3 regions of the Methylobacterium guangdongense genome follow, and region 3 is predicted to be linked to each of the others. Evidence: predicted binding sites of a transcription regulator. Region 3 holds the regulator's gene; each other region holds the start of a gene.
The links. Region 3 encodes PhoB, which activates phosphate uptake and scavenging genes when phosphate is short. Its sites were predicted from a motif close to TGTCATNNANCTGTCAT; they were not measured.

Region 1: a site for PhoB is predicted at 1,458-1,474, ahead of AAHG09_RS12000 (inorganic phosphate transporter). Genes of this name have one in related genera too.
Region 2: a site for PhoB is predicted at 1,216-1,232, ahead of AAHG09_RS22105 (YdcH family protein). Genes of this name have one in related genera too.

The regions. Positions count from the first base shown of each region.
Region 1 is NZ_JBBXMX010000005.1:19,844-23,114, reverse strand. It holds gene AAHG09_RS12000 (inorganic phosphate transporter) at 1-1,404, opposite strand, end outside; gene AAHG09_RS11995 (autotransporter family protein) at 1,838-3,271, shown strand, end outside.
Region 2 is NZ_JBBXMX010000013.1:126,375-129,645, reverse strand. It holds gene AAHG09_RS22120 (5-(carboxyamino)imidazole ribonucleotide synthase) at 1-258, opposite strand, end outside; gene purE (5-(carboxyamino)imidazole ribonucleotide mutase) at 281-772, opposite strand; gene AAHG09_RS22110 (YdcH family protein) at 851-1,069, opposite strand; gene AAHG09_RS22105 (YdcH family protein) at 1,246-1,428, shown strand; gene AAHG09_RS22100 (propionyl-CoA synthetase) at 1,796-3,271, shown strand, end outside.
Region 3 is NZ_JBBXMX010000010.1:59,432-62,702, forward strand. It holds gene pstB (phosphate ABC transporter ATP-binding protein PstB) at 4-834, shown strand; gene phoU (phosphate signaling complex protein PhoU) at 909-1,628, shown strand; gene phoB (phosphate regulon transcriptional regulator PhoB) at 1,760-2,455, shown strand; gene AAHG09_RS19000 (protein-disulfide reductase DsbD family protein) at 2,607-3,271, opposite strand, start outside.

The DNA of each region.
Region 1 (3,271 bases), on a different contig from region 3:
GGCGCCCTGCGCGTAGGTGAGGTGCGTCTTGCCGATCTTCTCGCCCACCGTCACGACGATGCGCCTCCAGCCGACCATGGTGCCGAGGCCGAGCGCCAGGGCCACGCAGACCTTCACCCAGCCCGGGATGTAGCGCGTGCCGTCGTTGAGCAGCCCCACGTAGCGCGTCAGGATCCCGCTCTCGGCCTCGGAGAGGTTGACGCCCGTCTTCGGCAGGAGCCGCATCGCGTCGGCGGCGAGGTACATGTCGCTGCGCAGGTTCTGCGTCTGGGCGGCCGGCACCGTGCGGATCGCACCGTAGCTCTTCACGCTGGCGGCGATATCGGTCGAGAGCGCCGCCAGCGCCGCGAAGACCGGCGGCCTGTTCAGATCCTTGGTCTTCAGCGCCTCCGTCACCGTCCGGCGCGCCTCGGCGGCCTCCGGCGCCGGGGCGCCGGGGGCACGGGCCGAGAAGACCTGGCTCGCCGCGGTCGAAGTCTGCACGAAGGCCGGCGTCGTGTCGTCCGCCATGGTGCGGTTCAGCGCGTAGGCCGTGGGGGCGGCGCCGATCAGGATCAGCATGATCAGGCCCATGCCCTTCTGGCCGTCGTTGCCGCCGTGGAAGAACGAGACCAGCGTGCAGGTCAGGATCAGCAGGCCGCGGATCCACAGCGGGGGCGGCGTGTCGCCCTTCGGCGCCTCGTAGAGGTCCTTGCGGCGCACGGCGAATTTCAGCGCGAGCAGCAGCAGCGCCGCCAGCACGAAGCCGCAGATCGGCGAGAACAGCAGCGCCTTGAACACGTTGAAGGCCTGATTCCAGTCGACGCCGGCGGTGCCGTCCCCGCCGCTCATCAGCTGGTTGGCGAGGCCGACGCCGAGCACCGAGCCGATCAGCGCGTGGGACGACGAGTTCGGCAGGCCGAACGCCCAGGTGCCGAGATTCCAGATGATCGCGGCCAGCAGCAGCGCGAAGATCATCGCGTAGCCCGCGTGGGAGCCGACATTCAGGATCAGCTCCACCGGCAGCAGCGTGACGATGGCGTAGGCCACCGCGCCGGAGGACAGCATCACGCCGAGGAAGTTGAAGACGCCCGACCAGACCACCGCCACGAGCGGCGGGAGCGAGTGGGTGTAGATCACCGTGGCCACGGCGTTGGCGGTGTCGTGGAAGCCGTTCACGAACTCGAAGCCGAGGGCGATGAGCAGGGCGAGCCCCAGGAGCGCGAAGGCGCCGTAGGCCAGGGGCGCCTCGCCCACGGCGTTCATGTCGGCGATCAGGCTCACGACCGCGTAGCCCAGCCCCGCCACCAAGACGAGCAGGAAGGCGATCACGCCGCCCGGGTGCATCCCTCGATCCAGGCGGGGCACGCCGAGCGGTCGACTCCCTGCGACCCCCGGCGGCGACATCACGGCGGAATCAGACATGAACCCTCACGCGGAATCAGGTGTGTTGGCACAATCGCGATTAAGATGTCGCCGTGACGCTTGGGTGACGTCGCTGCCTATTTGCGGCTGATGGGAACAGCATTCGCGAATCGAAAGACTTCATATCGCCGCAACTGTTCTTGTGACCTGAACATTTTCCTTCGATGACAGTGCGCTCCGGGAGCAAAACTAATCGCCGCGACGAAAGGTCGGGCCGCAGGTTCGCCCTGTCGATGACGGGCAGCGACAAGTTTGACGCAAGACATCATTCGATATTCGAAGTGGTATCATGTGTTGGCTAAGTACAAATCTGTTGCGCGCAGGCGACAGGCGGCGATTTCTCTTATTGTGAATGAAGTATGACGCCGCAGTGGTCGCTGTTTTCGCTAAGTCTCCCGCCGCAGCCGGACGGCGCGGGCTTTGGGGGCCAAAGATGAAGTTCCGACATGGGGTCTCGATTGCGGCCTTGACGGTCGCGGCATTCAGTTCTGGCGCGCAGGCGCAGACCGTCAACACGACGCCGTCCGACGTGAACGTGCTCAATCTCTTGTCGCCGTATCTGGCTCTCAACGCGACGGCCACCGGTCAGCAGACCCTGCAACGCAATCTGTCGCAAACGGCAGCGATCAACACGAGCGCCGACCTCGCGCAGCAGCAGCGCGCGATGAGCGACAAGAGCTACCTCGGCTCGGCCAGCAACAACCTGTCCTCGGTGGGCCTGGGCACCTACGGCGTGGCCGCGAATCTCGCGGGCGGCCTGCCGGCCCAGACGCCGATCAACGGGATCGTCCCGCAGCAGCTCGTCGGCGGCCTCGGCGCCCAGCTGGGCCCGATCTACCAGCGCGGCGTCGCACAGGGCGCGAAGGGTCCGCTCGGCAACGTGGTCAATCTGCTGGTCGGTGCCTTGAATGTCAGCGGCAACAATCTCGGCGTGGCGAAGAACTACTTCGCCAACGGCGCGGCCAACAATCCGAGCGTGACGCCGAGGAACTACGCCGCGGCTCCGGCCGTCGCGCCGGCCGGCTACAGCCTGCCGACCTATGACGGTCTGCCCAACACCCGCGACAGCGTCTACGACCTCGCCTACGGCGTCACCAGCAGGCAGGCCGGCCAGGACGTCTACGGCTCCTCCCGGCCGGTCCAGGCGGCGCCCGACCGCTTCAACATCTACGATCCGACGGCGCTCGGCGGCCTCGCCACCAACCCGTCCTTCCCGAGCGGGCACACCACCTACGCGTATACCGACAGCATCCTGCTGGCGATGCTGGTGCCGCAGCAGTATCAGAGCATGCTGGCCCGCGCGGCCGATTACGGCAACAGTCGCATCGCGCTCGGCGTGCACTACCCGCTCGATGTCATCGGGAGCCGGGCGCTCGCGACCTACGACCTCGCCCAGGCCTTCACCAACCCGGCCTACATCGACAACGCCGCGGTGACCGGCACGGCGATCAACCTGCCGGCTCAGTTCCTGGCCGCCCAGGGCCAGCTCCAGGCCTACCTCGCCGCCCAATGCGGCAACACCGTCGCCGCCTGCGCCGGCAGCGCCGCGAATGCGGCCGGCAACCCCTACGTGCCGTCCGCCGCCAACCAAGCCGCCTATCAGAGCCGCCTGACCTACGGCCTGCCGACCCTGACCTTCGCCCAGGCCCCGCGCGAGCAGGCCCCGGCGGGCGGCCCCGACGCCTCGATCCTGCTCGCCCCGCTCTACGGCGGATCCACCACCGCCGCCCGCACGATCGCCCCCAACGGCGGCCTCTACGGCCAGCTCTCCACCGGCACGATCAACCAGATCTTGGTCAACACCGAGACCAACGCCCTCGCCGCCTTCTACGGCAGCCCGCTGAGCTACTGGACGCGCCTCGACCTG
Region 2 (3,271 bases), on a different contig from region 3:
GGCGGTGGCGTGGGGGATGTTCTCGAACTCGTAGGTGACGACGTCGACGCTCTGCGCGAAGGCCGCCAGGGCCCCGGCGTCGTCATAGGCCGCGCAGGTGGTGCGGGCCGCGACGTCGAAGGCGGGGCTGTCGCGGTCGGGGGCGTAGACGTGCACCTTGAGGCCGTAATTCGCCGCCGCGAGCGCGATCATGCGCCCGAGCTGACCGCCGCCGACGATGCCGAGGGTGGAGCCGGGGCCGAGGGTCCTGTCCGTCACGCGAGAAACCCGTCCGTCACGATCACGCTTCCGTCTCCGGCCGCTCGGCCACCGACGCGGTCTGGGCCGCGCGCCACGCTTCCACACGCTCCGCCAGATCCGGATCGGAGAGCGCCAGCACCGCTGCGGCGAGCAACGCCGCGTTGACCGCCCCGGCCCGGCCGATCGCCAGGGTCCCCACCGGGATGCCGGCCGGCATCTGCACGATGGAGAGCAGGCTGTCCTGGCCCGAGAGCGCCTTCGATTCCACCGGCACGCCGAAGACCGGCAGCCGGGTCATCGCCGCCGCCATGCCGGGCAGGTGGGCGGCGCCACCCGCCCCCGCGATCACGACCTTGAACCCGGCCGCAACCGCGCCCTTGGCGAAGGCGACCAGCCGGTCCGGCGTGCGGTGGGCCGAGACGATCCGCGCGTCGTAGGGCACGGCCAGCGCGTCGAGCGTCTCGGCGGCGTGCCGCATGGTCGCCCAATCGGACTGGCTGCCCATGATGATCGCGACCGGAGGCGACGCCATCGTTGATCCCGGCAAAAGAGGGCGCTTACAGGCGCGGCGGCCCTGCGGCAAGGCTGCGCGGGACGGCGTCCACCGGCATCAGGCGATGATGTCCGGCGTGATCGCGTCCTCGATGTGGAAGATCCGGTCGCGCAGGGTGAGCTTGCGCTTCTTCAGGCGCTGGATCTGCAGCTGATCGCCGGCGACGCTGCGCTCCAGCGCCTCGATGGCGCTGTCGAGATCCCGGTGCTCCTCGCGCAACCGGGCCAGCTCGGCCTGGAGGTCCGACTGCGCGTTCTCACCCGACTCGTCCGCCATCGTCACCTGCGGGCCAAAGGATCGCTCATCACCCGATGAGAGCATGCGTCACGCCCTTCCCTGGGACAAGCCATGCCGGAAAGCCTTCACCAAGCTTAGCCGGAGAAAACGCTTCAACAGGTGCGGCATCCTGTGTCAGTCTTGGCGTGTCGAAACGATGACAGGAGATTCGACTCATGTCGCTGCAGACGCATCTGAGCCAACTCGCCCGGAAGCACGAAGCCCTCGAGCGTGAGATTCACGAAGCGATCCACAGGCCTTCGGCGAACGACCTCCACATCGCCGAACTGAAGCGACGGAAACTCCTCCTCAAGGACGAGATCAACCGGCTCCGGGGGGCCGGCGACACCCTGCACTGAGCGGCTGATCCACCTCCTACAGTAACAGATCCACCAAGACAGATGCCGCCGCATCGGAAGCCCCGGTGCGGCGGTTTTCCTAGTGTTTAAGCAGGACCGCTTCGCGGCGCTTCCTATGCTGGATCCCGGAACAGGTTCCGCTGACGCTCCACCTGTCCGGGAAAAGGGCCGTGGACCGTCAATCACGCGGCCCTTTCCCGGGCGCATGCAGCGCAAGCGGAATGCGACCCGGGAGCCAGCACAAGACGCGCCGCGGCAGCGGCACCATCTTCCCGGCCTCTAAACGGGCGCGAACCCGTCTCGCCCCCGCATGAGAATGCGCTACTCTGCCCCCGCCGCCGGAGAGCGGCACGGGGAACGCCTGTCGATGACGAAAGCCAGCCTTCCGGGCCGCTATCCGGAAATCTACGACGCAGCCCTGCGCGACCCGGAGGCGTTCTGGCTCGACGCGGCCCGGGCGATCGACTGGGCGCAGGCGCCGACCCGAGCCTTCGCGCCGGAATCCGGCCCCTACGGCCGCTGGTTCCCGGACGGGTCGCTCAACGCCTGCCGCAACGCCGTCGATCGCCACGCCGACGGGCCCCGGGCGGAGCAGGTGGCGATCCGCTACGATTCCCCCGTCACCGGCACGAAGCGCAGCATCACCTACCGGGCATTGCGCGACGAAGTCTCGACGCTGGCCGCGGTGCTGGCCGGGCTCGGCGTCGGCAAGGGCGACCGGGTGATCCTCTACATGCCGATGGTGCCGGAGGCTTTGTTCGGCATGCTGGCCTGCGCCCGGCTCGGCGCGGTCCATTCCGTGGTGTTCGGCGGCTTCGCGGCGAACGAGCTGGCGGTGCGGATCGAGGACGCGGCGCCCAAGGTGGTGCTCGCCGCCTCCTGCGGGATCGAGCCGAACCGCGTGGTCGCCTACAAGCCGCTGCTGGATGCGGCGATCGACGCCTCGCGCCACAAGCCGGATTCCTGCCTGATCCTCCAGCGCCCGCAGGGCCCCGCGACGCTCGTGTCGGGGCGGGACCACGACTGGGCCGGGGCCGTGGCGGACGCCGCGGCGGCGGGGGAGCGGACGGATTGCGTGCCGGTCGCCGCCACCGACCCGCTCTACATCCTCTACACCTCCGGCACGACCGGGAAGCCCAAGGGCGTGGTCCGCGATACGGGCGGCTACCTCGTGGCGCTCGCGTGGTCGATGCCCAATCTCTACGGGGTGCAGCCCGGCGAGACCTACTTCTGCGCCTCCGACATCGGCTGGGTCGTCGGGCATTCCTACATCGTGTACGCGCCGCTCCTGCACGGCTGCACCACGGTGCTGTACGAGGGCAAACCCGTCGGCACCCCCGATGCCGGCGCCTTCTGGCGGGTGGTCGCCGAATACGGGGTCGTGTGCCTGTTCACGGCGCCGACGGCGCTGCGCGCGATCAAGAAGGAGGATTCCGCCGGCGCCCGGATCTCCGCTTACGACCTGTCGGCCTTCCGCAGCCTGTTCCTGGCCGGCGAGCGCGCGGATCCGGATTCGGTCGCCTGGGCCGAGCGGGTGCTGAACCGGCCGGTGATCGACCATTGGTGGCAGACCGAGACCGGCTGGCCGATCGCCGGCAACCCGATGGGCCTCGGCCTGCTGCCGGTGAAGCACGGCAGCACCTGTGTGCCGATGCCGGGCTACCGGGTCGAAGTGCTGGACGAGGGCGGCAAGCCCGTCCCGGCCGACACGATGGGCACCATCGCGATCCGCCTGCCCCTGCCGCCCGGCTGCCTGCCGACCCTCTGGGGCTCGGACGAGCGGATGCGGTCGAGCTACCTCGCGACCTTCCCGGGCTACTACGACACCTCGGATGCCGGGGTG
Region 3 (3,271 bases):
CCGATGAGCAATGCTGCAGCAACCGCCGCCGCCGAGCCCCTGATCCACCCCTCCGCCAAGGCCGGCGCCGATACCAAGGCGCCGGTCCGGATCGCCGTGAAGGGGCTGAACTTCTACTACGGCCAGTTCCACGGGCTGAAGAACATCGACCTCAACTTCCACGATCGGCAGGTCACGGCCCTGATCGGTCCGTCGGGCTGCGGAAAGTCGACCCTGCTGCGCACCTTCAACCGGATCTACAGCCTGTATCCGGAGCAGCGCGCCGAGGGTCAGATCCTGCTGGACGGCGTGAACATCCTGGATCCGAAGGTCGATCTGAACGACCTGCGGGCCCGGGTCGGCATGGTGTTCCAGAAGCCGACGCCCTTCCCGATGTCGATCTACGACAACGTCGCGTTCGGCATCCGCCTCTACGAGAAGCTGCCGAAGGCAGAGCTCGACGAGCGGGTCGAGTCGTCCCTGCGCAAGGCCGCCCTCTGGGACGAGGTGAAGGACAAGCTCAAGCAGTCCGGCATGGGCCTGTCGGGCGGTCAGCAGCAGCGGCTGTGCATCGCCCGCACCGTGGCACAGCGCCCGGAGGTCATCCTGTTCGATGAGCCGACCTCCGCGCTCGACCCGATCTCGACGGGCCGCATCGAGGAGCTGATCGAGCAGCTGCGCGACGAGTTCACCATCGCGATCGTCACGCACAACATGCAGCAGGCGGCCCGCATCTCGCAGTTCACCGCCTTCATGTATCTCGGTGAGCTGGTCGAGTTCTCGCAGACCGAAAGGATGTTCATGAACCCGACGCAGCAGCGGACGCAGGACTACATCACGGGCCGCTTCGGCTAAGCCGTTTCGAGGACCGGTTCCGCGGGATCGCCCCAACGCGTGGGTTCGCACGCCCCCATCGAAGGATCCACCCCATGCCCGGCCATATCGTTACCTCCTACGACACCGACCTGGAAAATCTCCGTCGCTCGATCTCGGAGATGGGCGGCGTGGCGGAGAAGATGACCGCGGAGGCGACCGACGCCCTAGTGCGCCGCGACGACGGGCTCGCCCAGACCGTGATCCTCGCCGACAAGCGCCTCGACGCCCTTCAGCGGGACATCGAGGAGCGCTCCGTCCTGCTCATCGCCCGGCGCCAGCCCCTGGCGATCGATCTGCGCGAGACCATTTCGGCGATCCGCGTCTCCGGCGATCTGGAGCGGATCGGCGATCTCGCCAAGAACGTGGCCAAGCGCGTGGTGGCGATCTCCGATCAGGCGCCGGCGCAGAAGATCGTGCTCGGCGTGCGCCACATGAGCGATCTGGCGGAGGGCCAGCTGAAGGACGTGCTGGACGCCTATGCGAGCCGCGATGTCCAGGCGGCCCACGATGTGTGGGAGCGCGACGGCGAGATCGACGCGCTGTACAATTCGCTGTTCCGCGAGCTCCTGACCTACATGATGGAGGATCCGCGCAACATCTCGTTCTGCACGCATCTGCTGTTCTGCGCCAAGAACGTCGAGCGCATCGGCGATCACACCACCAACATCGCCGAGACGATCCATTACCTCGCCACCGGGGAGACGCTCGCGGGCGACCGCCCCAAGAACGATGCGTCGAACTACGCGACGGTGGACGGGGGACAGGCTTCGTAAAGGATCAACCCGGACGGCGCGCGTCGACGTCGGGATAGCGGTGCGCAGCGCCACGCGCGCACCTTGAGACAGGGCGGGGCCTCCGGCACCATCGGCGGGTCCGCCGCGAGAACGGGTCATCGAACGTGAGCATGCAAGTCCTGATCGTCGAGGACGAGGAGGCGCTGACCACATTGCTGCGCTACAACCTGGAAGCCGAGGGCTTCCTGGTGGATTCGGCGGCTCGGGGCGACGATGCGGAACTGCTCCTGGCCGAGCGGATGCCCGATTTGGTCCTGCTCGACTGGATGCTGCCCGGCCTGTCGGGCATCGAGCTCTGCCGTCGCATCCGCGCCCGGCGCGAGACCGAACGGCTGCCGGTGATCATGCTCACCGCCCGGGGCGAGGAGGGCGACCGGGTCCGCGGGCTGGGCACGGGGGCGGACGACTATATCGTCAAGCCGTTCTCGGTCCCGGAGCTGCTGGCCCGGATCCGCGCGCTGCTGCGCCGGGCCAAGCCCGCCCATGTCTCGGACCGTCTGGCCGCCGGCGACCTCGAACTCGACCGCACCGGTCATCGGGTCCGCCGCGCTGGCGAGGAACTGCATCTCGGCCCGACCGAGTTCCGGCTGCTCGAATTCCTGATGCTGGCGCCGGGCCGGGTCTTCTCCCGGGAGCAGCTGCTCGACGGGGTGTGGGGCCACGACGTCTATATCGACGAGCGCACGGTCGACGTGCATGTCGGCCGCCTGCGCAAGGCGCTGAACGGCCCGCGCCAGGCGGACCCGATCCGCACCGTCCGCGGCTCCGGCTACGCGTTCGACGAAACCTTCTCCCTCGAAGCCTGAGGCGCCCAGTTCCGGTTTCAAAAGATCGAGACCTTTGGCGGGTCCAGGGCAGAGCCCTGGTGCCGGACGCTGTCCGGTGTCGGGACAAGCCGGATGCCGGGGCTCCGCCCCGACGCCCCGCCAAAGGGCTGCCCCCCTTTGGAAACCCCGGTCAACGGGTCAGCGCGGCGCTCCGGTCAGCGCCAGCCGGCACTGATGCCAAAGCCTGCAGCACCGTCCCCTCGGTGAGGATCTGCGGCAGCACCTGGGGCTCCCCGGCGCCGGTATAGAGCAGGTAGAGCGGCACGCCGCTCCGGCCGTGCTTCTCCAGCAGGCGGGTGATCTCGGGATTCTGATTGGTCCAGTCCCCCTTCAGGTAGGTCACGGCCCGCTCGGCCATCGCGGCCCGCACGGCCTTGGTGGAGAGGGACGTCGTCTCGTTGACCGCGCAGGTGATGCACCACGCGGCGGTCATGTTGACGAAGGCGGGCTTGTGCGCGCCGACCAGCGCGTCGAGGCGGGCCTGCGTGAACGGCTCAATGGCACCGTCAGCCTGCGCGGAGGCCGGGACGCGATCCTGCGGCAGCCTGAGGGTCAGGGCCGCGACGGCGATCAGCGCCAGGACCGCGCAGACCTGCGCAATCCGCGCCATCCCCGATCCGGCGTTGCGGCCATGCTCCCAGGCCCAGGCGGAGAACCCCACCAGCACGAGGCCGATCAACGCCGCCAGCAGGCCCCGCGGATCGACCTGCTGTGCCAGGACCCAGATCAGCCAAGCCACGGTGGCGTAGACCGGGAAAGCGAGCACCTGCTTGAGGGTTTCCATCCAGGCGCCCG